4 regions of the Devosia sp. Micro-HW1 genome follow, and region 3 is predicted to be linked to each of the others. Evidence: predicted binding sites of a transcription regulator. Region 3 holds the regulator's gene; each other region holds the start of a gene.
What was found. The regulator LexA, encoded in region 3, represses DNA repair genes until DNA is damaged. The targets are predictions, from matches to a motif close to TGTTCNNNNTGTGTTCNG.

Region 1 (7,791 bases), 290 kb from region 3:
CTCCCGGGACGATTGCATGATTCATATGGTCAAGCTCTGCGTTGGCGTCGCCAGCGTGGAGGAACTGGAAAGCTATCGCCATGAGCGCGCCCATTGGTGGGGCGCTGACTATGGCGAGGATGTGCATGTGCACCGTACGCGCATGATGCCCAAGCGTGGCGACGAGATGGAAGGCGTGGCCTCGATTTACTGGGTGATGTCGGGGACGATCTGCTGTCGACAGCGCATCCTGAGGCTGGCGCCATATACTGATGCCGAGGGCAAGGATTTTTGCGACATCATCATGTCGCCCGAGATCATCCGGACCGTGCCATATCCCAAGCGGCCGTTCCAGGGCTGGCGGTATCTCCGGCCGGAAGACGCGCCGCCGGACATGGAAGCCGGTGGCCAGGATAATTCGGCCGAGATTGCTGCGGAGTTGGCGAAGATGGGGTTGATTTAGGTGGCGAGGAGCGATCCGAAAACACGGTGCCGCTCTCGGACTTGATCCGAGGGTCTTTCGATACATGCGCTGGCGTGGCGAGTGACCCTCGGGTCAAGCCTGAGGACGGAACGGTGGCTGGCTAGATAGTGAAGACCCCAGAACCTTCTGTTCATCGTCACCACCGGGCCTGACCGGGTGGTCCATGCGATGCCGCAAGACGGATTGCCCGGTCAAGCCGGGCAATGACGGTGTAGAGGAGGCGGAGATCCGCAGCGGGACCAGCGCTGACGCCGCTACTCCGCCGCCCTTGTCGCAAAGTGCGGGCGGCGGTCCATGACTTCCTTGAGATAGTGGCCGGTGTGGGAGCGCTTGTTTTCCGCGACCTCTTCTGGTGTGCCGACAGCGACGATCTCGCCGCCGCCATCGCCGCCCTCGGGGCCCAGGTCGATGATCCAGTCGGCGGTCTTGATGACTTCGAGATTGTGCTCGATGACCACGACCGTGTTGCCGCCTTCGACCAGTTCGTGCAGCACTTCCAGGAGCTTGGCGACGTCATGGAAGTGGAGGCCCGTGGTGGGCTCGTCGAGCATGTAGAGCGTGCGGCCGGTGGCGCGCTTGGACAGCTCCTTGCTGAGCTTGACACGCTGCGCCTCGCCGCCCGAGAGGGTGGTGGCGGGCTGGCCGACCTTGACATAGCCGAGGCCGACGCGCTGGAGCGTCGCGAACTTGTCGCGGATGGTGGGGACGGCCGAGAAGAACTCGACGCCTTCGTCTATGGTCATGTCGAGCACGTCGGAGATCGACTTGCCCTTGAACTGGACCTCGAGGGTTTCGCGGTTGTAGCGCTTGCCCTTGCAGACGTCGCAGGTGACATAGACGTCGGGCAGGAAGTGCATCTCGATCTTGAGGACGCCGTCGCCCTCGCACTTCTCGCAGCGGCCGCCTTTGACGTTGAAGCTGAATCGGCCGGGGCCATAGCCGCGGGTTTTCGCCTCCGGCAGGCCGGCAAACCATTCACGCAGCGGCGTGAAGGCGCCGGTATAGGTGGCCGGGTTGGAGCGCGGTGTGCGCCCGATGGGCGACTGGTCGATGTCGATGACCTTGTCGAGATATTCGAGGCCGGTCAGGCTTTCATGCGGGGCCGGGACAACGCGCGCGCCGTTGAGGCGGCGGGCGATAGCCTGGTACATGGTATCGATCATCAGGGTCGACTTGCCGCCGCCGGAAACGCCGGTAATGGCAACGAACATGCCGAGCGGCACGTCGACCGAAACATTCTTCAGATTGTTGCCGGTCGCGCCCTTGATGGACAGGGTCTTGCCCTTCTTGCCTTCACGACGCTCGGGCGGCACCGGAATGCCCATGCGGCCGGAGAGGTATTTGCCGGTGAGGCTGTCGGGGTGGTTGAGAATGTCCTGGGGCGTACCTTCGGCGACGATGCGGCCGCCATTGACGCCTGCACCGGGCCCGATGTCGAGAACATAGTCGGCGGTCAGGATGGCGTCCTCGTCATGCTCGACGACGATGACGGTATTGCCCAGATCGCGCAGGCGCTGCAGGGTTTCGAGCAGGCGGGAATTGTCGCGCTGATGCAGGCCGATGGAGGGCTCGTCGAGCACATAGAGGACGCCGGTGAGGCCCGAGCCGATCTGCGAGGCGAGGCGGATGCGCTGGCTTTCGCCGCCCGACAGGGTGCCGGAATTGCGCGACATGGAGAGATATTCGAGTCCCACGTCGTTGAGGAACTTCAGGCGCTCGCGGATTTCCTTGAGGATGCGCTCGCCGATCTGGCTCTGGGTGGCGTTGAGCTTGTCGGAGAGGTCGATGAACCACTTGCTGGCCACCTTGATCGACATGTCACTGACCTGGCCGATATGGAGACCATCGATCTTGACCGCCAGCGTCTCGGGCTTGAGACGATAGCCGCCGCAGGCCACGCAGGGCTTGGCCGACATGTACTTTTCGATCTCTTCGCGCATGCCGGCGCTTTCGGTTTCCCTGTAGCGACGCTCAAGGTTGCCGATGACGCCCTCGAACGGTTTTGTCGTCTTGTACTGGCGCAGACCATCGTCATAGACGAAGTTGATCGGGGTCTTGTCAGTGCCGTAGAGCACGGCGTGCTGGACCTCGAAGGGCAACTCGTTCCAGGCCGTGCCGGTAGAGGCGCCGTAGTGCTTCACGACGGCCTGCAGGGTCTGCTGGTAGTAGGGCGCGCTGGTCTTGGCCCAGGGCAGGATGGCCCCATCGCGCAGCGACAGGGTCGGATCGGGGACAATCTGATCGGGGTCGATCTTCTGCTCGGTGCCCAGGCCATCGCAGACCGGGCAGGCGCCGAAGGGATTGTTGAACGAGAACAGGCGCGGCTCGATCTCGGCGATGGTGAAGCCGGAGACGGGGCAGGCGAACTTTTCCGAGAAGGTGATCTGCTTTGCAGAGCCATCCTCGTTCTTCTCGTCGGCGAATTCGACCAGGGCAATGCCGTCGGCCAGTTTCAGTGCCGTTTCGAAACTCTCCGCCAGGCGGCCGGAAATTTCCTTTGAAACAACCAGACGGTCCACCACGACTTCGATATCGTGCTTGAACTTCTTGTCGAGCGCGGGGGCATCCTCGATCTCGTGATACTCGCCGTCGATCTTCACGCGCTGGAACCCTTTGCGCATGAGGTCGGCCAGTTCTTTCTTGAACTCGCCCTTGCGGCCGCGCGCAATGGGGGCCAGCAGGTAGAGACGGGTACCCTCGGGCAATTCGAGCGTGCGATCGACCATCTGCGAAACGGTCTGGCTTTCGATCGGCAGGCCGGTGGCCGGCGAATAGGGAATGCCGACGCGGGCAAAGAGCAGGCGCAGGTAGTCGTAGATTTCGGTGACGGTGCCGACAGTGGAGCGCGGATTGCGGCTGGTGGTCTTCTGCTCGATGGAAATAGCGGGCGAGAGGCCTTCGATGTGCTCCACATCGGGCTTCTGCATCATTTCGAGGAACTGGCGGGCATAAGCCGACAGGGATTCCACATAGCGGCGCTGGCCCTCGGCATAGATGGTGTCGAAGGCAAGCGAGGATTTGCCAGAGCCGGACAGGCCCGTCATGACGATGAGGCTATCGCGCGGGAGCTTGACGTCGATGCCCTTGAGATTGTGCTCGCGGGCGCCACGCACGACGATTTCGCGGTTGAGGCTGTGCTTGTCAGTCATGTTCAATCCAATTGCGTGTCGCGCCGTGGGGGAGGACCGGCGAGCAAAGGCCATGAGATAGGCAGCATAGGGCGGCGGGGCAAGGTGTCCGTTGGTCTGCTGCGGGATTTTCCGTCAGTCTAGCGTCTCGTGCGTAGCTTGCCAAAACACCATTCCTGTATGTGAACATAGATAGAACATTCCTGGATTCGGTCAAGCGCCGGGCGCCATGGTGAGTGCATGCCAGGCGGTGAATGCGCCGACCGCCAGGAAGGGCGCACCGGCGCTGCGGCCCACCCAGATGGTCGCCGAAGGATTGCCGACAAGGGCATCGCGGGCGCGGCTGGCGGCAATAGCAAGCGCACCATAGACACCCCCCCTGCATGAAAACGGTGATGATCCCATGGGGCAGGGCTGCTGACAGAGGGAGTCAGCAGAGACGTCACTCTTGACAAGTGCAGTGCAAAATAGAACATAGAGAGAACAAAGCGCGCCGTCGGCTGTGCAGAACCGCAAATGCCGCGTGTGTGGCACACGGAAAGGTCTATGGTTGCGGCGACCAGGGGTCAGGGTTGCGCACCGGGCAGCATTGTGACCCATTTGAAAGCGTCCCGCGACCGGGCAGACCGGGACTGAATTGGAAGGAAATGCGCCATGGCTGGCAGCGTGAACAAGGTTATTCTGGTGGGCAATCTGGGCAATGACCCGGAAGTGCGGAACCTGCCGAGCGGCGGCAAGGTGGTCAATCTCAGCGTCGCGACGTCGGAACGCTGGCGCGACCGCAATAGCGGCGAACAGCGCGAAAAGACCGAGTGGCACCGCGTGGTGATCTTTTCGGAAGGTCTGGCGCGCGTGGCCGAGCAGTACCTGAAGAAGGGCAGCAAGGTCTATATCGAAGGCCAGCTGCAGACGCGCAAGTGGCAGGACCAGTCGGGTGCGGACAAGTACTCTACCGAAGTGGTGCTGCAGAACTTCAATTCGTCCATGGTTCTGCTTGACGGTCGTGGCGAAGGCGCGGGCGATAGCGGTGGCTATGGTGGCGGCGACAGCGGCGGTTTCCGCGGCGTGCGCGATAATTCGGGCAATGGCGGTGGCGGCGGTGGGCGTCGTCCCTCGTCCAATGCGCCGGCCTTCGAGCCGGGCGGCATGGATGACGACATCCCGTTCTGAGCGGGTATTGCAAAAGGGCGGCCAGCGGGCCGCTCTTCTCTTTTTGTGAGTCGCGGCGCAGGGCCTTCCAGGCCCGATCGCCCCGCTGCCTCAGGCGGCGAAACGGGCGCGGTAGGCCTGGGGGCTGACGCCGACGCAGCGTTGGAAGGCGCGGCGCAGGGTCTCTTCGCTGCCAAATCCGCAACGGGTGGCGACGCGGGCGACGGGCAGATCCTGCTCGAGCAGGCGTCGCGCCGTTTCGATGCGCATGTCCTCGACGGCACGGGCCGGGGTCTTGCCGGTCGCTTCCCGATAACGGCGCGAGAAATTGCGTTCGCTCATACCGGCGCGGCCGGCGAGGTCGGACAAAGCCAGCGGACGATCGAGATTTTCCATGATCCAGCCGTGGAGAGTATCAAAGCGGCCAGCGTCGTCCTGGAGGGTGAGGGCGGCGCTAAACTGCGACTGACCGCCTGGCCGCTTCAGAAAAACCACGAGCTGGCGGGCGACCGATATGGCCATGTCGCGACCGAGATCGGCTTCGACCATCGCCAGGGCGAGGTCAATGCCGGCGGTGACGCCGGCCGAGGTCCAGTATTTTCCATCAGCAATGAAGATCGGGTCGGGTTCGAGCCGGATGTTCGGAAAGCGCATGGCGAACTCGGCGCAACGCCCCCAATGGGTGACGGCCCGGCGCCCATCGAGCAGGCCGGTGGTCGCCAGCAGGAAAGCGCCGCTACAGACTGAACTGGCGCGGCGGGCGCTGCCGGCGCGGGCGGTGATCCATTCGATCAGGCTTTTGTCGTCGCAGGCGTCATAGACGCCCCAACCCCCGGCAAGGATGAGCGTATCGAGGTCCTTATCGCTGGAGGGCAGGATTTCTGCTTCGAGCGCCAGGCCCGATGAGGTGACCAGTCTCACCGCCGGAGCCACGACGACCGGTTCGTAGGGCGTGGGGTGGCCCGCGGAGCGGGCCATGTCATTGGCCGAGGCGAAGACCTGCAAGGGCCCGGCGACATCGAGCAATTGGCAGGCGGGGAAACCCAGAACTTCGATGCGTCGGATCATTTGGCGTAAATCGTGGGGACATTGGCAATTCAGCCAGATGAATCCCGACTAAGGTGGCTCAGGTCAACCCCTGGAGGCAGCATGACCATCGAGATCGGACTTCTGGTTTTTCCCAATGTGCAGCAGCTCGACCTCACCGGGCCCTACGAGGTCTTTGCCTCGGCGCCCGGTGTGAAGGTGCATCTTATCTGGAAAGAGCTGGACCCGATCAGGAGCGCGACCGGCCTGGTGCTGACGCCGACCACACGCATCGCGGATTGTCCGCAGCTCGATGTGATCTGCGTGCCGGGGGGCGGCGGAGTGAATGCGCTGCTGACGGACGGTGAGACGCTCGACTTCGTGCGGCGGCAGGCGGCAGGTGCGCGCTACGTGACCTCGGTCTGCACCGGTTCACTCGTTCTGGGCGTGGCGGGGCTGCTGGCGGGCAAGCGCGCGAGTTCGCACTGGAACGCCATAGACCTGCTGCCACGCGTGGGCGCCATCCCCACCGATGGTCGTGTGGTGCGGGACGGAAACGTCATTACTGCGGGCGGGGTGACGTCGGGGATCGACTTCGCGCTGGTCGTTGTGGCCGAATTGCTGGGTGAGGCGGTCGCGCGGCGCGTGCAACTCTCGCTCGAATATGCGCCCGCTCCACCTTTCGACAGTGGCACGCCAGAGTCAGCGACACCAGAACTGGTGGCAGAGGCGCGGGCGGGCATGGCCGGGTCGCGGTCCGAGCGGGAGCGGATATTGCCGCAAATCTGGATCGCTCAGGCGGAGGTGTAGCGCCGCCAGGTGCCGCGGCCGGCCGACTTTGCGCGATAAAGTGCAGTGTCCGCATTGCGATAAAGCGCGTCGGCGTCGTGCTGGTCGCGGTGTGCCGCGCCGACCGAGACTCCGACAATGCGGCGGTGGCCGCCAAAATTGAAGGGGTAGGCGAAGGCCGTCACGATGGCCTCGCCCAGATGGTCGAGGTCAATGCTGACACGGCCATCGGTGAGGATGGCGAATTCGTCGCCGCCGATGCGTGCAACCTGGGCGCCGGGCGGGCAGCAATGGCTGAGGCGACGGCCCGCTTCGGACAGGCAGTAGTCGCCCTGGACGTGTCCAAGTTCGTCATTGATGGACTTGAAGTGATCGAGGTCGACGAGCAGCAGGGCACCGACCGGTACGCCGCCCTTTTGTCCATGAAGATCATCTAGACGGGCCTGGAAGATGGCGCGGTTGGCCAGGCCGGTGAGGGCGTCGGTTTCGGCCAGACGCCGCGTGCGCTCGGTCAGGAGCTTTTCTTCGGTGATGAAGACATTGCTTTCAATGACGGCGTTCACAAGGAAAGGGCGGCCGGAGGCCGCCCTTTTGCAATAGAATATCGGCAATCAGCGCGAGAAGGGCACTTCGGCGCGCAAGCTGTCACCAGACTCGACATAGACGACTTCGAAGGTCACGTGGATGTCTTCGGGATTGAGCTGAATCTGGGCGGTAATGTTGAGGTCCTTGCCTTCTTCATCCTGATCGCGCTCACGCAGGTTGAAGATCAGGCCGGAGCCGCGCTTCTGACCGACGGCGATGCCGGTGAAGGTGGCGTTGGAGGTCATGGCGGCCTCAAAGCGCTTGTTGGCCTCGACATAGGCCATGGTGCCCGCGACCGACAGGTTGGTGCCTGCGAGAGCGCAGCGGCCGCTATAGTTGACCTTATCCTGGTTACCCTGGCTGAGGGTCAGGCGGCACACGACCGATTCCTGGTTGGCGCCATAAAGAACGCCGCGTCCACGCCATTCGCCGATATAGGACTGAAGCAATGCGACGTCGGCCGGTGCGGCGACGGCCGGAGTGACGCCGGCAATCGCGGAGAACAGGAGACCTGCCAGCGCCGCAGCACGGGTCAGGGATCCGAAAGTGGTCATGGCAGGAAGCCCTCCAAAAAGCGAAACAAGCCCCCCGGCCGTTCAGCGAATCATCGATAGCAAATTTGCCATTCTTTTGCGCCTCACCTCGCCAGAA
Region 2 (7,791 bases), 1.9 Mb from region 3:
TGCGTTCGGTGCGCTCGGAATTGACCCGGACAGCACCGCTCTCGATGATCTTCTGGGCAAGGGTGCGCGACTTGACGGCGCGCGAGAAGAACAGGAACCGGTCGAGCCGCTCCTTGCGGAGCGGCATGTCGTCCGGCCCGGCCAACCCTATTGTCCGTTGGGCGACTTGAGCGCCATCAGCTTGGCGAATGGGCTGTCCGGATCGAACGCCTTCTCCTTGCGCTCTTCGCGCGGCGGCTGGAACCGGGCGCGCTCGCCCTTCTGGTCATCCGGACGGCGATTGTCCGGCCGACCCTTGCCCTTCTGCAGATGCCGGGCCTTGCTCAGATCCTGCACCTCGCCCTCGGGGCGGCGCTGGCCCTTGCCCTGGCGGGGCCGGTCATTGCGGCGCGACGGCTGGCCTTCGGCATTGCCATCGCCACGCTGGCGGCCCTCGGACTGGCGGCCACGATGATTGTTGTCATTGTGGCGGCGCCCACCGGGGAACCAGACCTCGTCGAATTCGGGTTCGGCGGCGACGGCCTCGGCCGTGGCCGCATCGGGCACCGCGCCTTCGGCAGCAGCGGGAATCTCGACCGCGATGGCGGCAGGCGCCGCCTCATCAACCGCATCGACGCTGGCAGCAGCGGCTTCAAGGCTAGCTTCCAGGGCCGGCACTTCCGCCGACGCTTCGGCGGGCGCGGGGGCAGTCACAGCCTTCGGCGTGCGGCGGACGCGATAGCCCAGCGACGTCAGGATCGAGGCGAAATCTTCGCCCGAACAGCCCAGAAGGCTGGTCATTTCCACGGTAACGCGGAAGCCGTTGCCTTCGGCAGCGCCCGCCGGCAGGTCGCCGGCATAGGGGCGGCCGGCATCGAGCGCGATCAGCGGACGGATGATGTCGGCGAGGCGTTCGAGAATATCGACGCGCACGGCGCGGCTGCCCGCCACCTTGAAACCGGCAATCTCGTAAAGTCGGGTATCGACTTCCGGATCGACCAGGAAGGAGGTGCGGCCCGAGAGCACAATATGGGGAATGTCGGTGACGCCGGGCTGGCGGATGCCGCCATGCTTCAAGGCGAAGAGGATCAGCGCCAGTTCGCGCGGCGCGGGCTTGAGACTCAGGGGCAGATAGATGTGATAGGCGCCGAACTTGATGCCGAGCTTCCTGAGCTTGCCGCGCACATCCTGGTCGAGCCCCTTGACCTCGTCGGCCACGCTGGCGCGCGGCAGAAGGCCAATATGCTCGAACAACTGGTAGGCAAGGCCCCGGGCCACGCCTTCGAGATCGGCCGGCGCTTCCAGCGCCATGACCTGTTCGAGCACGGTATTGATATGATGGCGGAGCCAGAGCGAAAGGCGATCCTGCACCTTTTCGAGGTCGGGACCGGTCAGCGTCTCGTCGGCCAGCATGATGATGCGCGGCCGGTAGAGGCTGTCGCCCTCGGCCAGTTCGGCCACGATCTCGCCGCGCCAGCGCAGGCGCCCGTCGGTGGCCAACACGAATTCTTCATTTGGCGAACCCGCGAGCCGTTCGGCACGATGGCGTATCTCCGGGGCGACCACTGAGTCGGCTGCGCCACGCAGACCTTTGGCGTCTACATCGCCATCGTTGCGGGCCAGGGTGAAGCGGAAGCCTTCGAGCGTGCCGATGAGGTGGCCTTCCAGCCGTACTTCGCCGCGCTCGTTAATTTCGGGAGATACCATACGTTTGTCTTTCAGGTGGCGGAGCAACACGCTGGTGCGCCGGTCGACGAAGCGCTGGGTGAGTCGCTCATGCAGAGCGTCACTCAGCCTATCCTCAATGTCCCGCGTCTTTTCGCGCCAATAGGTAGGGTCTTCAAGCCAGTTTTTACGGTTCGCGACAAAGGTCCACGTCCGGATCTGCTTGATCCGATTGCTGAGTGTGTCAATGTCGCCCTCCGCATTGTCGCAAAACCGCACCTGCTCGGCAATCCAGTCTTCCCTGACCGTTCCAATTCGTTTCAAATCCGAATAGATCCGGGTGACGATCTCGCCATGCGCGGCCGGTGATATCCCCTGATAGTCGGGAATCTGGCAGCATTCCCAGAGCAGTTTGACCGCATCATGGCCGCGCGCCAGCGCCCCCGCCTCATTTCGGGCCACGAATTCGAGCGCGTGCTGGTCCTTGGCCACCGGCACGCGGGTGAGAGTGCGATCATCAGGCGCCTGCTCGAGCGAATTGCGCAGGCGCTCGATCGAGGAAAAATCGAGCTTGCTGTTGCGCCACTGCACCTGCCGGACCGGCTCGAAGTCGTGGGTCTCGAGCTGGACCACCAGCTCTTCGTCGAAATTCTCGGTGCCGCCGGTGACGCCGAATGTGCCGTTACGCTTGTGCCGGCCGGCGCGCCCGGCAATCTGGCCCAACTCCGCCGGCGTCAGTGGCCGGCTCTGGTGGCCGTCGAACTTGGTGTCGTCGGCAAAGGCGACATGGTGGATGTCGAGATTGAGCCCCATGCCGATGGCATCGGTGGCCACGAGGAAATCCACATCGCCATTCTGGTAGAGCTCGACCTGGGCGTTGCGGGTGCGCGGCGACAAGGCGCCCATGACCACGGCAGCCCCGCCCCGCTCGCGGCGGATCAGCTCGGCAATGGCGTAAACCTGGCGCGCCGAGAAGGCGACGATGGCGCTGCGGGGCGGCTGGCGCGAAATCTTTTTCGAGCCGGCATAGGTCAATTGCGAAAACCGTGGCCGGTCGATGATTTCGACATGCGGCACCAGTTTCCTGACCACATTGGCCATGGTGCCCGAGCCCAGCAGCAGGGTTTCGTGAAAACCGCGGGCCTTGAGGATCCGGTCGGTAAAGACATGGCCGCGATCGAAATCCACGGCAGTCTGGATCTCATCGATGGCCACGCAGTCGACATGGATGTCCATCGGCATGGCTTCGACCGTCGCCACCCAGTAGCGCGGCTTGGCGGGGACGATGCGCTCCTCGCCGGTAATCAGCGCCACGGCCTGTTCCCCGACCCGCTCGACGACGCGCTGATAGACCTCGCGTGCCAGAAGGCGCAGCGGCAGGCCGATCATCCCGGTGGGATGGGCCAGCATGCGCTCGATGGCGAAATAGGTCTTGCCAGTATTGGTCGGACCAAGGATGGCCTTGACCGACTGGGAAGGAGAAAAGCTCATTGGACCCTATTTAGGGACTTCGGGCCGGGCTTGCGAGGGGCATCCACCACTTGTCCCAGCAAAGGACGATTTTGCCATGGTTCTGTCACGCCGCTTAACGGGAGAAACAAAACCGGAACGAAACAGAACCGAATCGGCGCGACTCACAGAATCCGGGTTTGTTCACGGCTAGATGTGGTGTGGCGGGGGACCGATTCTGCACTAGCAACACCCCATTGGATGGGTCCGCTGCCCGATAACGCCCCGAATCCATTCAAACTGGTTTCCATGCGGTTAATTTCGGCTTCAGGGGCGCAAAGCTGAACGAGATGTAAACGCCTCCAGCGCAAAGATTCTTTTCGCTTTCAGGGACTGCCTCAGGCGCTGCGGGGGTTTGCCCGGGCCGATTGAGAATAAACACCGTTGACGTGCCGGGATGGGACAGCGGGCGCGACCAGGTCCGCGCCCTGGCCCGGCACCCCATCCACACCGGGCCTGGCCTCGCAACGCGCCGACGCGGACGATGCAGCTTTTCCGGCCAGTCGCACAGGACGCGCCGAGGGCCAGCACCAGAAGCACCCGCGCCTGTCACGAAATGGGGCAATTTCGGCGCCCGGAACGGACGGGGATTAACCTTCGGCCCAAACCCGGAACGAACGGGGACAGAATCGGGGCAGAATCGCCAATGCGGGTTTGTTCCCCACAAGATATGGGGGCCAGCCTCGCCCGCCGACACTAGCCGGACCAAGCCTTTGGCAAACCAGCCAAAAACCCGTTCAGGGCGGTAAAAATCGGGTTAAGAATGGGCCAGATCGGCCGTTTCCTGACGAGATGTTGCGCCGATGGAGGCAAACCCGGGACGCCGTATTAACCGGCACCCATGGGAAAGCGGGGGCTCGATCCCCAAAAATTGGCAAAAAAGCCTTTGACCGCCCCAAAGCGGGACACGGGACCGGGACCGGTCAGCTTTCGGCGCGGGTCAGCACGAGGGAGAGATCGCCCATGGACGTGCCGATATTGACGCGATAGGGCACGTAATAGCCGGTCGCGCCGAGCGGGGCATACCACAGGATCATGCGGCTGGTTTCGGCCATATAGGTGGTCATTTCCGAGCTTTGGAAATGCCCCGAAATCGGCTGGTACTTCAACGAGCAGGCAACAAGCGGCCCCTGATAGCCGGTGCGCGGCGAGGTGGCTTCGTCATTGTCGAGGAAGTCGAGCCTGATGTTGAAGCGCTCGACGCCGGTAAAGATCTTGAGCGTGCGGTCACACAGCGATTTGTCCAACCCATTGCCCTTGATCACGAAAGCGGAGAGGAAATCCCCCACTCCGGTCAGCTGCGAGCGCTCGAGCGGCACCCGGTCATAGCTGTCGAGCACCGGCGGATCGACCTGAAAGGCGGTGACACTGCGCCCGTCATAATCCACCTGGGCGGTGAAGAGCTCGCCATTGGCGCGGGTTTCAAGGTCAAAGCTCTGCGACTGCAGGGTCGACCCCGCCGAGGATCCGGTGACCTGTGCCTTGGCCGTGCCGCTGGCGACCACGGTCCCGAGCCCCGCCACACGCGCCGACAGATCCAGACCATAGCGCCGGCCATCGTCATTGAGGTCAATATCGACCACGGCCACGTTGATGCCGCCCACAGTCACGGCATAACTGGCCCGCGCATCGACTTCTGCGGCCATGGCAGGCGCGGCGGCGGACAGGGCAATGATGGAAGCAAGGCTGAGGGCAGTACGGATCACGTCGGGACTTCTCTTCTGGAGCTGCCCATGCAACACGGATGGGCAGATCGAATCACTGTTTGGGCTCAAAGTGCCGCTCCCGCTGGGCACAAGCAAGGCGCTCGCGGCGCTTTGAGTCGGCCCTTGGGTTGACGTCAGGGCTTCTATTCTCTAAAGACCCGCTCGATTTCATCACAATCGAGGCCCGTAGCGGGATGAACCGCCACGCAGGACCTTTACACAAACAAGGATATCACCATGGCACGTCGCTGCGAATTGACCGGCAAGGGCGTATTGATGGGCAACACCGTTTCGCACGCCCTCAACCGTCACCGCCGCCGTTTCCTCCCCAACCTGATCAACGTCACGCTGATCTCCGAGGTTCTGAACCGTCCGGTCAAGCTGCGCGTTTCCGCTGCAGCCCTGCGCACCGTTGAGCACCGCGGCGGCCTCGATGCCTTCCTGCTCAAGCAGGACGACGCCGACCTCTCGCCCCTGGCTCTGGGCATCAAGAAGGAAATCCGCGCGGCCAACGCCGCCTAAGGGATCCTTCGTTCAGGTTTTCAGCCGCGTGGTGGGTAACCGCCACGCGGTTTTGTTTTGGGGTGATGCTGTTGCACCCACCGAGGATGAAACTCTGCCCATGACGCTCTGGGGTCGAGGTGATACTCTGCCCCAATCCAATGCTCCGCACCGGTCTGATGCCGGACTGCGGATAACCGAAAGTACAGTCCGATGCTGTCTCGTTTCCTGGTGGCCATGGCCGCCATGGTGGCCGTGGTCACCGCCTCCAATATTCTGCTGCAATATCCGGTCCAGGTGACCCTGGGTGGCGTAAATCTGGGTGACATTCTCACCTGGGGTGCATTCACCTATCCCGTCGCCTTCCTCGTCACCGACCTGTCCAACCGCGCCTTCGGCCCGGCCAGGGCGCGGCTCGTGGTGGTCGCGGGCTTTGCCGTGGCCGTCCTGCTCTCGATCTGGCTGGCGACGCCGCGCATTGCCATAGCCTCGGGCTCGGCCTTCCTCGTGGCGCAACTGCTCGACATTTCGATCTTCCACCGCCTGCGCAACAGCGCCTGGTGGCATGCGCCGATGTTTTCCTCGCTGGTCTCCTCGGCCCTCGACACGGTGATCTTCTTTTCGCTGGCCCTCGCCCCGGCCTTTGCCGGCATCGACTACTTCTTCGGCATGGAAGACGGCTCCCTGCCCTTCCCCGCCCCCTTGCTGGGCGTGGGGCCGGAAGTGGAACTCTGGCAGTCGCTGGCCCTGGGCGATTTCCTCGTCAAGCTCGGCATGACCGTGGTGATGCTGGCGCCCTACAAGACCGTCCGCGACCTGGTGCTGAAGCGGCTGCCCGTGGCGGCTTAGCGTCGCGTGGCTCCACCGAACCACAAATTCCTTCGTCACCACCCGGCCTGACCGGGTGGCCCATGCCTCCGCAAGATGGATTGCCCGGTCAAGCCGGGCAATGACGATGGAGCACGGGTGCCTGTGGCGGACATCTGGGGACCTACTCCGGCAACGAAAACTCCAGCAGCATGGTGCGCTGCCAGTCGTTGAAATTGTTGTCCGAGCCGATGAGGATGCGCGTCTCGCCGCCGGGCGTCTGATGCACCATCAGGCTTTCCATATTGTCGATCTCGCCGCCCTGGGCCGAGAGCAGCAACTCGCCAGTCATCAGGTTGCCCGGCCGCACCTCGTCCGCCGGCACGCGCCTCAAATTCATGACGAAGGCAAAGAGCGAAACGCCGCGTTCGAGGACCAGCAGATCGCCATTGGGCAGGAATTTGCAATCGGTCGGATTGACGATCGGACTATTGGTGAAGCTCAGCGCCCCCCGGTCCCGCGTGCCCAGCAATTCGGCCCGGTGATTGCCGTTTTCGTCCAGCGCCTCCTCGGTGATGAGCAGGGTGGAACCGGCCACCGGCGAAGCGGGCGGTGCGATGCAGACCGATTCCAGCGATTCATTGGTTCTGAGATCGGTGAGCCATTGCGGTATGGCAATTTCGCGGGCCGGGCCGCCCGGCTTGCCATCGGCAATGGCGAAATCGGCGACGCGGGTCAGGTGCTCGAAACCGACACGGACCGCCACGGCCTCGCCATTGCGCCAGACCGTATCCATGCCCTCGGCATCGCGCGCATACTGGCGGGGCAGAACCTCGCCCCCCGAATTGCGCATCGGCTCGATGGTTACGCCGATCAGACCGATCAGACGATCGCTCTGGTCATAGGCCAATTGTCCGGAAACGAAATTGCCCCGGTCAGTGACGAAGGTTACGCGCTGATCGGGACCTGTCTGGGCAAGGCTGGACAGGCCGCCAAAGGTGTCGTCGGGACTTTGCAGCGTCAGCCCGCCGCGGAAGATGACCCGGTCCACGCTCTGGTCGAGCTCGGCGCCGCGAAACCGCGTCACCGTCGCCGCACTGACCGTCACGTCCACTGCCCCGGCCGGAACGGCCAGGAGCAGCAGCGGGAGGGCAAGGGCGCAGCGCCAGATCATCCCCGGCCCCGCCGTCTGGTCTGGGCAGGCATTTCCTCGTCGAAGAGGGCCGCCAGCTCATCGGTCAAAGCCCCCGCCAGTTCCTCGGCATCGAGCAGGGTCACGGCGCGGCGATAGTAGCGCGTCACGTCGTGACCGATGCCCACGGCCACCAGCTGGATGGGCGAGCGGGTCTCGATATCCTCGATGACCTGCCGGAGATGGGCTTCGAGATAGTTTCCGGCATTGACCGACTGGGTCGAGTCATCGACCGGTGCACCATCGGAAATCACCATCATGATGCGGCGCTGCTCGGGGCGGGCCATCAGGCGACGCCGCGCCCATTCGAGCGCCTCGCCATCGATGTTTTCCTTGAGCAGGCCCTCGCGCATCATGAGGCCCAGATTGCGCCGCGCATGGCGCCAGGGCTCATCGGCGGCCTTGTAGATAATGTGCCTGACATCGTTGACG
Region 3 (7,791 bases):
CTTCCGGCAGGCCGGCAATGTCGAGGTCGATATAGAACACCCCGCCCGCCACCTTTTCGGCCGCCAGCTGTTCAGGCGACATGTTCTTGTTGGCCGTGGTAAGGAACAGGCGCTTGAAATCCTTGCCGCCAAAGGCCGGGCAGGTGACCTGGCTCACCGGTACGTCTACGATACGATCAATCGTTCCATCAGGCGCATAGCGGATGACGCAGTTGCCGCCCCAGCGCGCGTTCCAGAGATAACCTTCGCTGTCGACCACGGCGCCATCGGGATAGCCCGGGTGATCGGTCACATCGGCGAACAGCTCCCATTCGCCCACAGGCAAGCCGGTTTCCGGATCCACGGCGCATTTGAGGATCTTCTGGTCCGGCGTATCGGTCCAATAGGCCGTGCGACCATCGGGCGAAAAGCAGGTCGCATTGGGAATGGCGACGTTACCGATGATCTTGGTCAGCTTGCCTTCCCGGTAGTGATAGACGGCACCGTCCTTGGGACCCTCCTCCTTGACCATGGTGCCAATCCAGAAGGCTCCCGAAGGATGCACCCGGCTGTCATTGGTGCGATTGGTCGGCACGTCGCTCTCGATATCGTGCAGATGCACCGTGGCGCCGGAAACCAGATCGAAGCGCTTGAGGCCGGTTTCGGCGGCGATCGCCAGCGTCTCATCATCGATAATGGCGGCAGCGGCGACGATCTCGTCGAAATGCCACTCGCCGGCTGCCTTGCCCTCGGCATCAGCCGCAAACAGCGTCTTGTTGTTGATGTCGAACCAGAAGAGCTGCTGGCGGCCGACATGCCAGAACGGGCCTTCGCCCAGGGCGCACTGGCTGTCGATGAGGAGCTTTGCGGTCTGGTTCACTTGGTCTGTCCCTTGTCATAGGCGGCAACGGCGAGCTGGGCGCGTTCGGCCACTTCGGCAACGCTCATGCCGGGTTTGTAGATATAGGTCCCAAGACCGAAGCCGGTGCAGCCGGCGGCAAAGAACTCATGGAAATTGTCGGGATTGGCACCCCCCACGGCGTAGACGGGCAGGGCCGGCGGCAGCACTGCCTTCATCGCCTTGATACCCTTTGATCCCAGCACCTCTGCCGGAAAAAATTTGAGTCCCGTTGCCCCGGCGCGAATGGCTGCAAAAGCATCGGTGGGCGAGAACACCCCCGGATAGGATTTCAGGCCAAGCCGAACGGTCTCGCCGATCACCTCGGGATTGGTGTCGGGTGAGACGATGAACGTGCCGCCAGCGCCAGCCACGGCACGCACATCCTCCGGCGTCAGAACGGTGCCGGCGCCGATTTCCGCTCGGTCGGACAGAGCGGCGGCAGCACGCCCAATGCTGTCTACCGCATTGGGCGAATTGAGCGGCACCTCGATGAAGGTGATGCCGGCCTCGACCAGGGCCGTACACACGGGCACGGCTTCATCTGGTGTGATACCGCGCAGAATGGCGATGATGTGACGATGGGACACGATGAAAACCCTCAGGCAATCGAAGTGCGTGCGGCCTTCAGGCCGGCCAGCACCACTTCGGTGGAATCAACGACGCGACCGGCCGAACCGGCCATGCCCAGCACGCTGGCATAGAGCGAGCAAAGCGCTGCAGAGCCAATCAGTGGCACAGGATCGGTGCCGATCAGGTGACGATTGGCGGCAATCTCGGTACCGATCAGCAGGCCCGAAAGGTAGCCCGCGCACCAGTCCGGCGTACGCCCCGACAGCAGGGACGACGCACGGGTGCGGAACAACTGGCCGAGCAGCATTTCGGGATGGTCGAGGCCGGCCCGGGCACCGACCTGGAAGCCGTGTTCGTGCTCGGCTCCATCGAGCGGCCCGTTCAGCGAATGGCGCAGCACCGAATGAGTTTTCAGCAGCTCGAACATTTCGCCGGTCATCGCGGTCGAAAAGCTCGAGATCCGGGTGCCCTCCAGATGCGCCCATTTCGAATGCGTGCCGGGCATGCAGACCACGCCCGAATAGCCCGGAGAAATGGCGGCCAGGCCCAGAAGCTGAGTTTCCTCGCCGCGCATGACATTCTCGCCGCCCTCGCGCTGGCAGACACCGGGCAGGATCGACACACGCAGGCTCGTCCCCGGGACCTCGGGATGCACGGCCCCGCGTCCAAGCGCGGAGAGGTCAGTCGGCGCATCGAGATACGGCGCTTCCAGCCAGCCCTGGCGCGCGCCGGCCATTCCGCAAATCACCACATCCATTAGCCCTGGCTCGGGTGCAAGCTGGCTCACGACCGCCGTCAGTGCCTCCGGGAACTGTTCACGGGTCAGCTTGCCCATGCCCTGATCGGAACCAGCCGATGCCACCACGGCACCGTCGCTGGCTATACCCCATGCGCGCAGGTTGGATGTGCCCCAGTCCACCGCGATCCATGAAATTGTGTCGTTCAAAGTCGTCCTCGCTCCCGGTCGGGCTGATTTGCGCGCGACCCTAAAGCTCAGCATCGCCGCTGGCCAGACCGATTCCACCCGCGCCCTGCAATAGCGCAAAGGCCAGGTCTCCACCCGTCCGGTGGTAAGCTGGATCGGTGCGGAAGACAGATTTCCACCATACTATCAGCGCACCTTTCCGATTTGTATGATTTTTTGGCTGTAACCCATTCACAGCGCCATAGACCGTGATAGAACAGCGCAACCAAGGCCCTCACTTCCGCATACCTGGCGGATCAGCAAGGAACAGGCAAGATGACTGCAAACAATGGCGCCACCGGCGGCCGCAAGCTGCGCTCGCGCGCATGGTTCGACAACCCTGACAATCCGGATATGACCGCGCTCTATCTCGAGCGCTACATGAATTTCGGTGTGTCGCGTGAAGAACTGCAGTCCGGCAAGCCCATCATCGGCATTGCCCAGACCGGCTCTGACCTCAGCCCCTGCAACCGTCATCACATCGTGCTGGCCGAGCGCGTCCGCGAAGGCATTCGCGAAGCGGGCGGCATCGCCATCGAATTTCCGGTCCATCCGATCCAGGAAACCGGCAAGCGCCCCACCGCCGGCCTCGACCGGAACCTTGCCTATCTCGGTCTCGTCGAAGTTCTCTACGGCTATCCGCTCGATGGCGTGGTGCTGACCATCGGTTGCGACAAGACGACCCCGGCCATGCTGATGGGTGCGGCCACCGTCAATATTCCGGCCATCGCCCTCTCGGTCGGCCCCATGCTCAATGGCTGGCACAAGGGTGAGCGCACCGGTTCGGGCACGATCGTCTGGAAGGCCCGCCAGATGCTCGCCGCCGGCGAGATCGACTATCCCAAGTTCATCGAGCTGGTGGCGTCCTCCGCACCCTCGACCGGCTATTGCAACACCATGGGCACGGCCTCGACCATGAACTCGCTGGCCGAAGCCCTCGGCATGCAGCTGCCCGGTTCGGCCGCGATTCCCGCGCCCTATCGCGACCGCCAGGAAATGGCCTGGCGCACCGGCAAGCGCGCCGTGGAAATGGTGCACGAGGACCTCAAGCCCTCTGACATCCTGACCAAGGAAAACTTCCTCAACGCCATCGTGGTCAATTCCGCCATTGGCGGCTCAACCAACGCGCCGATCCACATCAACGCCATTGCCAAGCATATCGGCGTCGATCTCAACATCGATGAGTGGCAGCAGCACGGTCACAAGGTGCCGCTGCTGGTCAACCTGCAGCCGGCTGGCGAATATCTGGGTGAGGACTACTACCATGCCGGTGGTGTCCCCGCCGTGGTCAACGAGCTGATGGCGCAGGGCCTCATTCATGAGAACGCCCCCACGGTCAACGGCAAGACCATTGGCGAGAACTGCCGCACAACCACGATCGAAGACGACAAGGTCATCCGGCATTTCGACAACCCGCTGAAGAAGGAAGCCGGCTTCCTCGTGCTGCGCGGCAATCTTTTCGACAATGCCATCATGAAGACGTCGGTCATCTCGGCCGAGTTCCGTGACCGCTATCTCTCCGATCCCGCCCATCCGGGCATGTTCGAGGGCAAGGCTGTGGTCTTCGACGGCCCCGAGGACTATCACAACCGCATCGATGACCCGGCTCTCGAGATCGACGAGCACACGCTGCTCTTCATGCGCGGCGCTGGCCCGATCGGCTATCCGGGCGCTGCAGAAGTGGTCAACATGCGGCCGCCGGCCTACCTCATCAAGAAGGGCGTCTCTTCACTCGCCTGTATCGGTGACGGCCGCCAGTCGGGCACGTCAGGCTCGCCCTCGATCCTCAATGCCTCGCCTGAGGCGGCGGCCGGTGGCAACCTTGCCATCCTCAAGACCGGTGACCGGGTGCGCATCGACCTTAACAAGGGCGAAGCCGACATCTTGATCTCGGCCGAGGAAATCGCCAACCGCCGCGCGGCGCTGGAAGCGGAAGGGGGCTACAAGTTCCCCAGGCACCAGACCCCGTGGCAGGAAATCCAGCGTGGCCTCGTCGGGCAGCTGGGCGACGGCGCCATCCTCAAGCCCGCCGAAAAGTACCAGCGCATTGCTCAGACCGAAGGCCTGCCGCGCGACAACCACTAGGCATGTCCGCCTAGGCGGGAACACCCGGCCAGACGTCGCCACCGGGCTTGGCCCGGTGGTCAGTGCCTCTACAAGTGGGATTGCCGGGACAAGTCCGGCAATGACGATGCAAACGCAGTGACGGTGTCACTCCCCAAGCCAAAAACCAAAAGGCCCGCCAGTCGGCGGGCCTTTTCCAATTTCCGGGGGGAAAGGGGTCAATACTTGCGCAAAAGCCCAACGAGGCGGCCCTGCACCTTGACCCGGTCTGGCGGGAAGATGCGGGTTTCGTAGGCCGGGTTCGCGGCCTCCAGCGCCACCGTATCGCCCTTGCGGCGGAGACGCTTGAGGGTCGCTTCCTCGTCATCCACCAGGGCAACGATGATCTCGCCGGTCGAGGCGTGTTCCTGCTTCTTGATGAGCACGGTATCGCCATCGAAAATGCCGGCGTCGATCATGGAATCGCCGCGCACTTCAAGGGCATAATGTTCACCGGCGCCGAGCATTTCGGGCGGCACGGCAATAGTATGGGAATGGGACTGGATGGCCTCGATGGGGGTACCAGCCGCGATGCGGCCCATCACCGGGATCGAGACCGGCCGCGCATAGTCCTCGCCACCGGCATTACCGCGGGCAGGGGGGCTCGCGACCTTGCCCAGATTGCCCTCGATGACCGCCGGCTCGAAGCGTGCCTTGCGGCCGCCGAGCGATGGATTCATCGAGTCAGGGAGCTTTACCACTTCCAGCGCCCGGGCACGGTTCGGCAGGCGGCGGATAAAGCCACGTTCCTCGAGCGCCGTGATCAGCCTGTGGATGCCGGATTTCGATGCCAGATCAAGGGCATCCTTCATTTCGTCGAAGCTGGGGGGAATGCCGCTCTCCTTCATCCTTTCATGGATGAACATCAGCAGCTCGTGTTGTTTGCGTGTCAGCATCGGCCCCTCGGTCCAGAATCGGAACATAGACGGAACGACCATACATGTTCCAGTTATGTTCTGCAATGCCCTCTGCCGGATCGGGGCCTGGACGGTTCACATGAACGCGATTGTAGATCAGAATCCGTCGATGCTACTGACTTCAACAAGCGTTCCGGCAGGCTGACCGGGGTCGTGCTCAGGCTGGACAATGAGCAGGTCAGCGGAGGCCAGGGACGAGGTGTGGCCGCTGTCCGTCTGGCTGATCGGTTCGGCCAGAGGGCCCGTCTCGCCATGAACGAGTTTGGCACGCATGAAATGGCGGCGAGCGGTGTTGGGCGGCGTGGGACCCGCAAGCGGCAGACGCAACGCGTCTGGTTCGGCGTGACCCAGGAAGGCACGCAGGGCCGGCTTGATGAAGACGAGTGCCGTGACCATGGCCGAGACGGGATTGCCTGGCAGTCCGAACACGAGAGTCTTGCCGCGCACGCCAAACATCAGTGGCTTGCCCGGGCGCATGTTGATCCGCCAGAAATCCAGCGTCACGCCGAGTTCTGCCAGCACATCCTGAACCAGGTCATGCTCGCCCACCGATGCGCCGCCGGTGGTGATGAGAAAATCCGGCTCGTCGGCGAAGGCGGCGCCGAGTCTGGTGCGCAGCGCATCGACAGTATCAGGGACAATGCCGTGATCGGTCACCGCTTCCGCATAGGGCGCCAGCATGGCGCCGAGCCCGAAACTGTTGGAGGCGACGATCTGGTCCGGCCCCAATGCACTGCCGGGGAGCACGAGTTCGTCACCGGTTGCCACAAGCCCGATCCGAGGACGCCTTGCCACGACGAGCTCCGGCGCGTTGGCCGCAGCCGCCACCGCGATCTGCATCGGCGTGAGGCGGGTGCCAGCCGGCACCAGCACCTGGCCGGTCGCAAAGTCGTTGCCCTTCGGCCTGACGCTGTGGCCAGGCCGGGCAGGGGCGGTGAACCGCACACGGTCGCCTTCGCGCACGGCCTCTTCCTGCATGATGACGGTGTCGGCCCCTGCAGGAACCGGCGCGCCGGTGAAGATCCGGATTGTCTGGCCGTGACCGACCGTTCCTGCAAAGCCGGCCCCGGCCTGCGACGTGCCGACCACATTGAGCCAGGAGCCCTCGGCGACGTCGGCAGCACGCATGGCATAGCCGTCCATGGCGCTGGCGTCGAAAGGTGGCTGGTGGTGCTGCGCCACGAGAGGTTCGGCCAGGACCCGCCCAAGGGCCGCCGCAATGGACACGCGCTCCGCCTCGGGGGCGGAAACTCGTCCCAGGATGGCCCTCAGGGCATCATCGACGGGGAGCAGACTCATGGCGCGCGCAAAAAGTCGCCCGACTTGCCGCCGGACTTTTCGACGAGGCAGAGATCGGAAATGACCATGGCCCGGTCTATGGCCTTGGCCATGTCGTAGAGGGTGAGCGCCGTAACGGAAGCAGCCGTCAGCGCTTCCATTTCCACCCCGGTCTGGCCGGTGGTTTCGGCCGTGGCGAGAATGAGAATTGAGCCGGGACCATCGCCCTCGATTTCAACACTCACCTTGGTGAGCGGAATGGGATGGCAGAGAGGGATCAGCTCACTGGTTTTCTTGGCCGCCATGATCCCGGCGACGCGGGCGACTGCGAGCGCATCGCCCTTCTTGAGGCCCCCACCAAGAATGTTGGCGATTGTCGTCGCCTGGCCGGAAATCCGCGCTTGCGCCACGGCCTTGCGACGCGTAACGGCCTTGTCACCGATGTCGACGATATGGGCCTCGCCCTTCTCGTTGAGATGGGTGAGGCCGCCGGACATCAGCGCACCGCTTCCGGAGCGCCCATAAGCAGCGTGCGGGTGGCGGCGACAACGTCGTCCTGCCGCATCAGGCTCTCGCCGACGAGGAAGGTGCCGACATTGCACCGCTCGTCGAGCATCTTGACCTGCTCGTAGGTGACAATGCCGCTCTCGCTCACCAGCAGCACGCCGTCTGGCACGCCGGCGGCGAGGTTCACCGTGGTTTCGAGCGTCGTCTCGAAGGTGCGCAGGTTGCGGTTGTTGACGCCGATGAACTTGGCATCGAGCGCCAGCGCCCGATCCAGCTCGAGCTGGTCATGCACTTCCACCAGCGCGTCCATGCCCCATTCTTCGGCGGCATCGAGCAGATAGCGGGCGACGTCGTCGCCCACGGCGGCGAGGATGATGAGGATGCAGTCCGCGCCCCAGGAACGGGCTTCCGCCACCTGGTAGGTTTCGAACAGGAAGTCCTTGCGCAGCACCGGCAGTTTCGTCGCGGCGCGGGCTTCAATCAGGTAGCTTGGCGAACCCTGGAAGCTGGGCCGGTCGGTAAGGACGGAGAGGCATGCCGCGCCAGCCGTTTCATAGGCGCGCGCGATCTCG
Region 4 (7,791 bases), 180 kb from region 3:
ATTCTCGGCGTGCTGCCGCAGAGCCCCATCGCCCCCGACGCCATTTCGGTGGCCGATCTGGTCGGTCGCGGCCGCTATCCGCACCAGGGCTGGTTCCGCCGCTGGACCCCGGACGACGACGCCGCCGTCGCCGAAGCCCTTGCCGCCACCGATACGGCCGAGCTGGCCGACCGCCCGGTCGACGAACTCTCCGGTGGCCAGCGCCAGCGCGTCTGGATTGCCATGGCTCTCGCGCAGGAGACCGACCTCCTGCTGCTCGATGAGCCCACCACCTTCCTCGACATCAATCACCAGGTCGAAGTGCTCGACCTGCTCACCGATCTCGTCAAGCAGCGCGGCCGCACCGTCGTCGTGGTCCTCCACGACCTCAACCTTGCCTGCCGCTATGCCGATCATATCGTCGCCATGAAGTCGGGTCAGATCGTCGCCGAAGGCCGCCCGGTCGATGTCATGACCGAGGCCGTGGTCGCCGATGTCTTCGGCATGGCCTCGCGCGTCGTCGTCGATCCGGTGTCCAATACGCCCATGATCGTGCCGATTGGCCGGCACCACATCGAGCGCGATGCTGTAAGCGCCTGACCAGCGTCCCAGACAGTTCTGTGATCCGTCTGTCGGAACGATTTCGCCTCCTTTCCCATTGAGCGGAAAAGAGGAAGGGTCAATGCCACTGTTTTATTTCGATGTTCACGACGGTGATCGCCTCGCCGTCGACGATACTGGCACGGACTTGCCGGACGAGGTCGTCGCGCGTGTCGAAGCGACACGGACCCTGTCCGAAATTGCCGCCGAAGAAATTCCGCGCGACGGACCGCAGCGGGAATTCTACATTGTTGTCCGCGATGAGCGGGGCAATGCGCTGCTTGAGCTGCGAGTCACCTTTCACTCGCAGTCCTACTAGTCGTACGGCGGATCGGACGCGGCAATGACTCAACCTATCGACGTATTGATCGCCAAGCTCGACTCCATCGGGCGCGTTCTGCCCGAATATGAGACGGCCATAAGGGAATTGCCCGTGCGGGTCTCCGAGCTGGACCGGGGCGAGGACGCGGTGATGGAGGGGGAGATGATGCACCATTGCTGCGTCGTGCTCTCGGGTCTGCTGCATCGGCAGAAGCACATGCAGGATGGCAGTCGCCAGATTCTGTCCTTCCATCCGTCCGGGGACATTCCCGATCTCCAGAGCCTGCATCTGAGGAAGGTCGACTACACGCTCTCGGCCACCACACCTTCGACCATCGGCCTCATTCGCCACGCGGATATGAAGGCCATGCTGGATCAAAATCCCGGCCTCACGGCCCTTTTCTGGCGGGATACGCTGATCGACTCTGCAAAATTCCTCACCTGGATGATGTTGATTGGCCAGGCCTCGGCCGAGGCCCGCATGGCGCATCTGTTCTGCGAAATGTATATGCGCCTCAAGTCTGTCGGCGCCATTTCCGGCACTGTCTTTCCCTTCAAGGTAACGCAGACCCATCTCGCCGACGCCTTGGGCATGTCCATCGTTCATGCCAATCGGACGCTGCAGGAACTGCGCGCTGCGGGACTGCTGGCATTTGCCAACGGCACTGCCGAAATTCTCGATTGGGAGCGTCTATGCGAACTGGGCCAGTTCGACCCGGGCTATCTTCACCTGAGCGACGAATAGGCTGGCAAAACAACATTATCGCTCAGGGTGATTAACCTATGTGAATCTGTCTTCCCGCGCTGCGCCCTAGAGTTCGATTCTGGGGATTCTATAAGTGCCAACAACGTCAATCAGCGACCTGCGCATAATCATCGGCGAAGACGAACAGATGCTGGCTATCGATCTGGCGCAGCAGCTGGGAGCTCTTGGGGCCGATGTCGTGGCCAGCGTCAGCAGTGTCGAGGAATTCGAGCAGCTGGCTTCCAACGGTTTCCAGGCGGCCAATGCTGCAGTCCTTGATATCAAACTGCGCGATGGCTCCGTATTGCCGCTGGTGCCCCGGCTGGAGGAGGCGGGCATCGCGGTCGTGTTCTGCTCCGGTTACCACTCGCAGGAACGACCTGCCGAACTGTCTCACATCCCTTGGATCGGCAAGCCCGCGCGGGCGGCTGAACTGGCCGAGTTCCTGCGTCTTGCCGTCGACGCCCGGAAAGTGCAGCAGATTGACTAGCGTTCTCAGCGCGCCGCCCGGTACTGATCCCGTTGAACGCTTCCTCCATCGCCTCGCGAATTTTGCGCCGCTGGAGGCGGAGGCCCGCGACGCGCTTCGCCGCGCCATCCAGCGCGGGCCACTGGTGGCGCCCTATCAGGATATTCCGGTGGAGGCCGTCCCTGATGCTGTCGTCCTGCTCAGCGGCTGGGCCTGCCACTATCAGTCTCTGGGGAATGGCAAGCGCCAGATCACCTCGCTGGTCGTCCCTGGCGACTTCGTCGCCTTCGGCTTCCTCACCGGCAATGGCGCCGACATTCAATATGTCACCACAGCCCCCAGTCAGTTCGGGCGCATCCGCGCCCGCCAGTTCAGCAACCTCGCGGAACAATACCCCTCCGTCATGCGCGCCACGCTCAAGGCGGCCGCGATCGATACATCCATCGGCCGCGAGCGGCTCATCAGCCTGGGCCTCAGAACTGCCATCGAGCGCCTGGCGCACCTCTTCTGCGAACTCTGGTATCGCTTGTCGGTTGCCGGCCTCGTTGCCCCGGACAACAGTTTTTCACTGCCGATGACCCAGGCCGAGCTGGGTGCGGCAACGGGCCTCTCGACCGTGCATGTCAATCGCATGCTTCAGAGCCTGCGCAAGCGCGGCATCATCGGCCTGCAGGCCGGCAAGGTCCATATTCTCGACCTCAAATACCTGAAGGATCTATCGAGCTTCGACCCCGGCTATCTCAGTGGCGCACCGCCGCGGCACGATGACTGACGCCCGTTGCGAAATCGCCCTGCGCTTAACCCACGTTAATGGCGCTGCGCGCCGAGTTGGATAACCTGAGCATCCACTCAGGATACGCCCTTGCCCAGCTTCAAGATCATTGATTTGCGTTCAACCACTATCGAGCCCGAACTCCACGCCGAGGCCAAGTCGCCGGAGCTCGCCGCCGAGTCTGCTCTCGGCATCAAACTGGTACGGGCAGGGCATCCGCGCAATCTGGTCTGCCGGGTTTACTGGAAGGAGGCGGATATGACCAATATGGTTCGTCTCTACTCCAAGTCCGATCGAGCACCGCACGCTTCCGCCTGACTATGTCCCGGTGACGCTTTTCATCCATCGCGCCGTTTCCGTCGCCATGGTGTGCATGTGATCCGCGGCTGAATATCCGGAAATGGATTTGCGCGGCTTGAGATCGTGGTCGCCATCGGCGAGCCAAAGTATCTTGATCGCCGTGGAAAGTGTGTAACCAGGGACTTCCGCTTGCGTACCGAACTCGTCCCGAGTGCCTTGGACGATCAGGGCAGGGGTGGTCATGCCCTCCAGATGCGCCGTCCGCAATTGATCTGGCTTGCCCGGCGGATGGAACGGATAGCCCAGGCACAGCAGGCCGGCGATCCGACCTGCGGCGTGGAGATCATCGGCCACCATGCTGGCCACCCTCCCGCCCATGGATTTGCCGCCGATGAACAGCGGGCCTGGTGTGGGGCCAAGTTCCTCGACCGCAGTGAGATATTCCGGCATGACCTTTTCGGCCTTTGGCGGCGGCTTGCGTTCGCCGGTGCGGCGGGCAGCCATATAGCCGAACTCGAACCGCACGACCCCAATGCCTTCCGCGACCAGGGCCGCAGTGGCAGAGTTCATCGCCCCGGAATCCATTGCCGCCCCGGCGCCATGGGCCAGCAGGAGGGTCAGCCTCGCTTCGTCGGGTCCGTCAAACAAAAAGTCCATCGCACATACTCCCGCGGCATTCACATGCGGATCAGGATCGCTCCGCTCATGCCTGGTCAATCACTTTCGCATTTTGTACAGGAACCACTTCTTAACTTTTGCCGTTCCCCGACCTCTAACGGAGGCTGCCATGAACCTGCACTGGATGAATCTCACCTCGCCACAAAAGCGTGCGCTTGCCATTCTGTGTGAGCAGGGCCCATGCATGTTGCCGGCCGAACTGGGTGAGCAACTCATCAATCTTGGCTTGGTAGAACGCGCAGAGGGCCAGCTCTTCTGCGTCAGCGCGCTCGGCTCGACCGTGCCACCGACGACCCTGCATTGATAGGTTAGTCCCGTATTGTGCTCGCTGGTCGCGGCTCCAGGAGTTGTTGCGGCATGATTGTATCGCCATGCAGTTTGTCCGCAACGTCCTGTTCTTGCCCAGCCCATCTTGTGCGCATCGCTGGCGATTGACACTCTGAACAATATAGAACAAAATAGGAACATACTTCATTTTGGAGGCCGCGATGGCCGCCCAAGCCACCATTCTCCACGCTGATCTCGATTCTTTCTACGCGTCGGTCGAACAGCTTCTGGATCCTGACCTTCAGGGCAAGGCCATGGCAGTGGGTGGGGGCGTTGTGCTGGCTGCATCCTATGAAGCAAAAGCGTTCGGTGTCCGGGGCGGCATGTCGGGGCGTCGGGCCCGGGAACTCTGCCCCCACCTGATTTTCGTGAAGGGTCATTTCGACCAGTATCAGCGCCTTGGCGATGCTGCGATCGATGTCATGCGTGACTACACCCCTGTAGTCGAGCGTATCTCCATCGACGAGGCCTTCGCCGATGTCGCCGGCTGCACGCATTTGTTCGGCTCTCCCGCGGACATCGCCAAAACCATTCGCCAACGGGTGCGCGCTGAACTGGGCCTGCCTATTTCGGTCGGGGTTGCGCGCACCAAGCACCTGGCCAAGGTCGCATCTCAGGTCGCCAAACCCGACGGGCTGGTTGTGGTCCGACCGGGTACCGAGCTGGATTTCCTGCATGACCTGCCGGTCGGGCTGATGTGGGGCGTGGGGCCCGTCACCGAGGCCAGGCTGAGGGACGAGGGGATCACCACGATCGGCCAACTTGCCAGCACGCCGGGCAAGTCGCTGCGTGGCCTGCTGGGCGAAGCCGTCGGGGAAAAGCTCTCCGATCTCGCCTGGGATCGCGACACGCGTCCGGTGGAGAGCCGACACAGTGCGCGCTCGGCCGGGGCTCAGTCGGCTCTGGGGCGCAAGCCGGCTACCGAAGGCGTCTACAAGCCGACTTTGCGCCATCTGGCCGATCGGGTGACGTCGCGATTGCGCGCCAAGTCATTGGCCGGTCGAACAATTACCGTGCGTATCCGCTTTGCCGACATGCGCTCGATAACCCGGTCAATGACGCTCGATGCCCCGGTTTCCGCTACCGTAATTGTCGCGGAAGTCGCCGAGGAACTGGTTCGTGCCGCTCTCGCGGAACATGCGGGGGAGCGGATCATTACGCTTCTCGCCATCTCGGTTTCCCACATCGGTGCGCAGCCCCATATTCAACTGGAATTGCCCCTGGACCTCCTGGATGAACGACATCGCCCGGGTACCCGTCAGAGCCTGGCGCGTTGGTCGGCAGACCGCGCCATGGACAAGGCGCGCGCCCGTTTCGGCCGCGATGCCATCGGCTACGCGATAACGCAGCTTGAAGGCCCCAGGTCGGTCCCCGACGCCTTCCGCGAGCTGGCCGAAAAGGATTTGTCCCGCTAGCCGCTCACCCGGCCCACAAAGTCACGGCTGGCCGCCCTCCCGACGACACTCTATCCTGCAGCATATTGGAATGGAGCCGGGCCATGGCGATCAAGCGAATGGACAATGTCGGCATCGTTGTCGATGACCTCGACGAGGCCATCGCCTTTTTCGGCGCACTCGGTCTCGAACTCGAAGGCAAGGCCATGGTGGAAGGGGAGTGGGCCGGTCGCGTGACCGGACTCGGCGACCAGCAGGTCGAAATCGCCATGATGCGCACGCCTGACGGCCATAGCCGCCTGGAGATTTCGCGCTTCCTCCGTCCTGCCATAGTCGCGGACAATCGCCGGGCCCCGGTCAACGCCTTGGGCTATCTGCGGGTCATGTTCACGATCGAAGACATCGACGGTACACTGACGCGGCTCAGGCAGATGGGCGCCGAGCTCGTGGGCGATGTCGTCCAATACGGAAGCACATACCGCCTCTGCTACATCCGCGGGCCGGGTGGCCTGCTCATCGGCCTGGCGGAAGAACTGGACTGATTCCCTGCACCGAGAACAGAATCACATGCATCGCAGCGTTTCGCGCCACGATGATTATCTAGCGTCCAGAACGTTCTGGTCGAGTTTTCGCATGAAATGGCTGAAGAGTGGTTTTGGTACGCCCAAGGGGAATCGAACCCCTGTTTACGCCGTGAGAGGGCGTCGTCCTGACCGCTAGACGATGGGCGCACATTCATCGCCTCGACTTCGCCGCCTGTACTGAAAACAGGGGGAAGGTGGTACGCCCTAGGGGAATCGAACCCCTCTCTGCACCGTGAAAGGGTGCCGTCCTAACCGATAGACGAAGGGCGCATCAGCGCGATGGCCGTCGTATAAAGGGGTGATTTTGATTGTGCAACCCCGTTTGCATTGAACCCATGAGGTTTTTTTCGGACGCCCCGAGTTATCAACAGCCCGAGAAGGTAACGGGACGCCGGTAGCCCCTGGGCCGATCGCGAACATCCACATGGATGAAGTTGCGTCCGGGATAACAGCCTAGCCCACCCACACCATCAACGGTCATGGCGAAATTGATCAGATCCTGCTTGGAGACGCCGGGGATGTAGAAATCGGCAGCCATGCACTTGGTATGGTATGAATTGTCGGCCCCGCCGGCCGCAGCATTGTGAAAGGCGTTGCGATAGCCCGAATTCATGACGATGCGCTTGCCGAACCGGCCTTCGAATTCCCAGATGACGAATCTGAGCTTTGGCGAAATGCAGAGCGCGTTGACATTGGTCGACGAAACATAGGTTCCCCAGTCCTGTCGCAGGCCGGAATAGCCGGCCCCACCGCCACTGGCGAACATGGCCATGGGCAGGCATCCGGCAAGAACCAGAGCAGAAACGACAGTGATGGCGAGGGAGCGAAAGAGACGGGGCATGGCGACCTTCCCTTGGCATGTCGCGATTGCGCAACAGGCAATGGGCCTTGGGGTTCGATCGCTAAAATTAGATTGGTTTCGCTAACCTGCTGCTAAGCGGCAGGGTTAGCAGCAAGTTAAGCCTGCAAAATTCGGAATCGATGCGGCACCGAAAGAACACCTGGTCGCCCTCGGGCGAGCCGCCGCGATTGCGAAAACTGCGGGAGGTCCTCGGGTCAAGCCCGAGGACCTCTCAATACGCGGCGAGCAGCGCGCCGGACAATTGCGTTACCAGGAGCCGGTATTGCCCATGGATGCCCAGGGCTCCTGCGGAGGCAGGTGGCCATCCTGGATCAGTTCCACGGAAATGCCGTCGGGGGAGCGCACGAAGGCCATGTGGCCATCGCGCGGCGGCCGGTTGATGACGACGCCCATGTCCGACAGGTGCTGGCAGAGGGCATAAATGTCCTGAACGCGGTAGGCGAGGTGCCCAAAGTTGCGGCCGCCGGCATAGGGGACGGGATCGGGATCCCAGTTGTAGGTGAGTTCGACTTCACCGCCCTCGTCGCCGGGGGCCCGCAGGAAGATGAGGGTGAAGCGGCCCTTTTCGTTTTCGGTGCGGCGCACCTCCTCGAGCCCGAGGCCCTCGCAGTAGAATCGGAGGCTTTCCTCGATATCGGTGACGCGCACCATGGTATGCAGGTATTTCAAGGCAGGTCTCCTCTGGGATTATTGCATTGGCCTAACAAGCCCGGCGCGCCCTCGCAACAGTAGCGCAATTCAGCTGTCAACAAATTCGCAA

Region 1: the regulator LexA is predicted to act here: its motif matches at 4,060-4,077, upstream of ssb (single-stranded DNA-binding protein).
Region 2: the regulator LexA is predicted to act here: its motif matches at 3,238-3,255, upstream of MQW79_RS11605 (helicase-related protein).
Region 4: the regulator LexA is predicted to act here: its motif matches at 4,314-4,331, upstream of dinB (DNA polymerase IV).

The regions. Positions count from the first base shown of each region.
Region 1 is NZ_CP094375.1:807,266-815,056, reverse strand. It holds gene MQW79_RS03740 (glutathione S-transferase family protein) at 1-20, shown strand, start outside; gene MQW79_RS03735 (DUF1489 family protein) at 17-442, shown strand; gene uvrA (excinuclease ABC subunit UvrA) at 718-3,612, opposite strand; gene MQW79_RS03725 (hypothetical protein) at 3,805-3,996, opposite strand; gene ssb (single-stranded DNA-binding protein) at 4,246-4,761, shown strand; gene MQW79_RS03715 (GlxA family transcriptional regulator) at 4,852-5,805, opposite strand; gene MQW79_RS03710 (DJ-1/PfpI family protein) at 5,890-6,576, shown strand; gene MQW79_RS03705 (diguanylate cyclase domain-containing protein) at 6,561-7,118, opposite strand; gene MQW79_RS03700 (hypothetical protein) at 7,167-7,694, opposite strand.
Region 2 is NZ_CP094375.1:2,427,742-2,435,532, reverse strand. It holds gene MQW79_RS11610 (RNA-binding S4 domain-containing protein) at 1-127, opposite strand, end outside; gene MQW79_RS11605 (helicase-related protein) at 148-3,135, opposite strand; gene MQW79_RS11600 (DUF3108 domain-containing protein) at 4,077-4,859, opposite strand; gene rpmB (50S ribosomal protein L28) at 5,097-5,381, shown strand; gene MQW79_RS11590 (queuosine precursor transporter) at 5,574-6,209, shown strand; gene MQW79_RS11585 (esterase-like activity of phytase family protein) at 6,352-7,341, opposite strand; gene cobT (cobaltochelatase subunit CobT) at 7,338-7,791, opposite strand, start outside.
Region 3 is NZ_CP094375.1:517,732-525,522, forward strand. It holds gene MQW79_RS02375 (SMP-30/gluconolactonase/LRE family protein) at 1-859, opposite strand, end outside; gene MQW79_RS02380 (2-dehydro-3-deoxy-6-phosphogalactonate aldolase) at 856-1,467, opposite strand; gene MQW79_RS02385 (2-dehydro-3-deoxygalactonokinase) at 1,479-2,396, opposite strand; gene MQW79_RS02390 (IlvD/Edd family dehydratase) at 2,691-4,499, shown strand; gene lexA (transcriptional repressor LexA) at 4,697-5,413, opposite strand; gene MQW79_RS02400 (molybdopterin molybdotransferase MoeA) at 5,531-6,733, opposite strand; gene moaC (cyclic pyranopterin monophosphate synthase MoaC) at 6,730-7,209, opposite strand; gene trpC (indole-3-glycerol phosphate synthase TrpC) at 7,209-7,791, opposite strand, start outside.
Region 4 is NZ_CP094375.1:342,098-349,888, forward strand. It holds gene MQW79_RS01510 (ABC transporter ATP-binding protein) at 1-579, shown strand, start outside; gene MQW79_RS01515 (DUF6894 family protein) at 662-898, shown strand; gene MQW79_RS01520 (Crp/Fnr family transcriptional regulator) at 923-1,645, shown strand; gene MQW79_RS01525 (response regulator) at 1,740-2,135, shown strand; gene MQW79_RS01530 (Crp/Fnr family transcriptional regulator) at 2,128-2,886, shown strand; gene MQW79_RS01535 (hypothetical protein) at 2,977-3,204, shown strand; gene MQW79_RS01540 (alpha/beta family hydrolase) at 3,205-3,843, opposite strand; gene MQW79_RS01545 (hypothetical protein) at 3,974-4,168, shown strand; gene dinB (DNA polymerase IV) at 4,353-5,606, shown strand; gene MQW79_RS01555 (VOC family protein) at 5,690-6,127, shown strand; tRNA gene MQW79_RS01560 (tRNA-Glu) at 6,242-6,316, opposite strand; tRNA gene MQW79_RS01565 (tRNA-Glu) at 6,365-6,439, opposite strand; gene MQW79_RS01570 (YcbK family protein) at 6,534-7,010, opposite strand; gene MQW79_RS01575 (VOC family protein) at 7,278-7,700, opposite strand.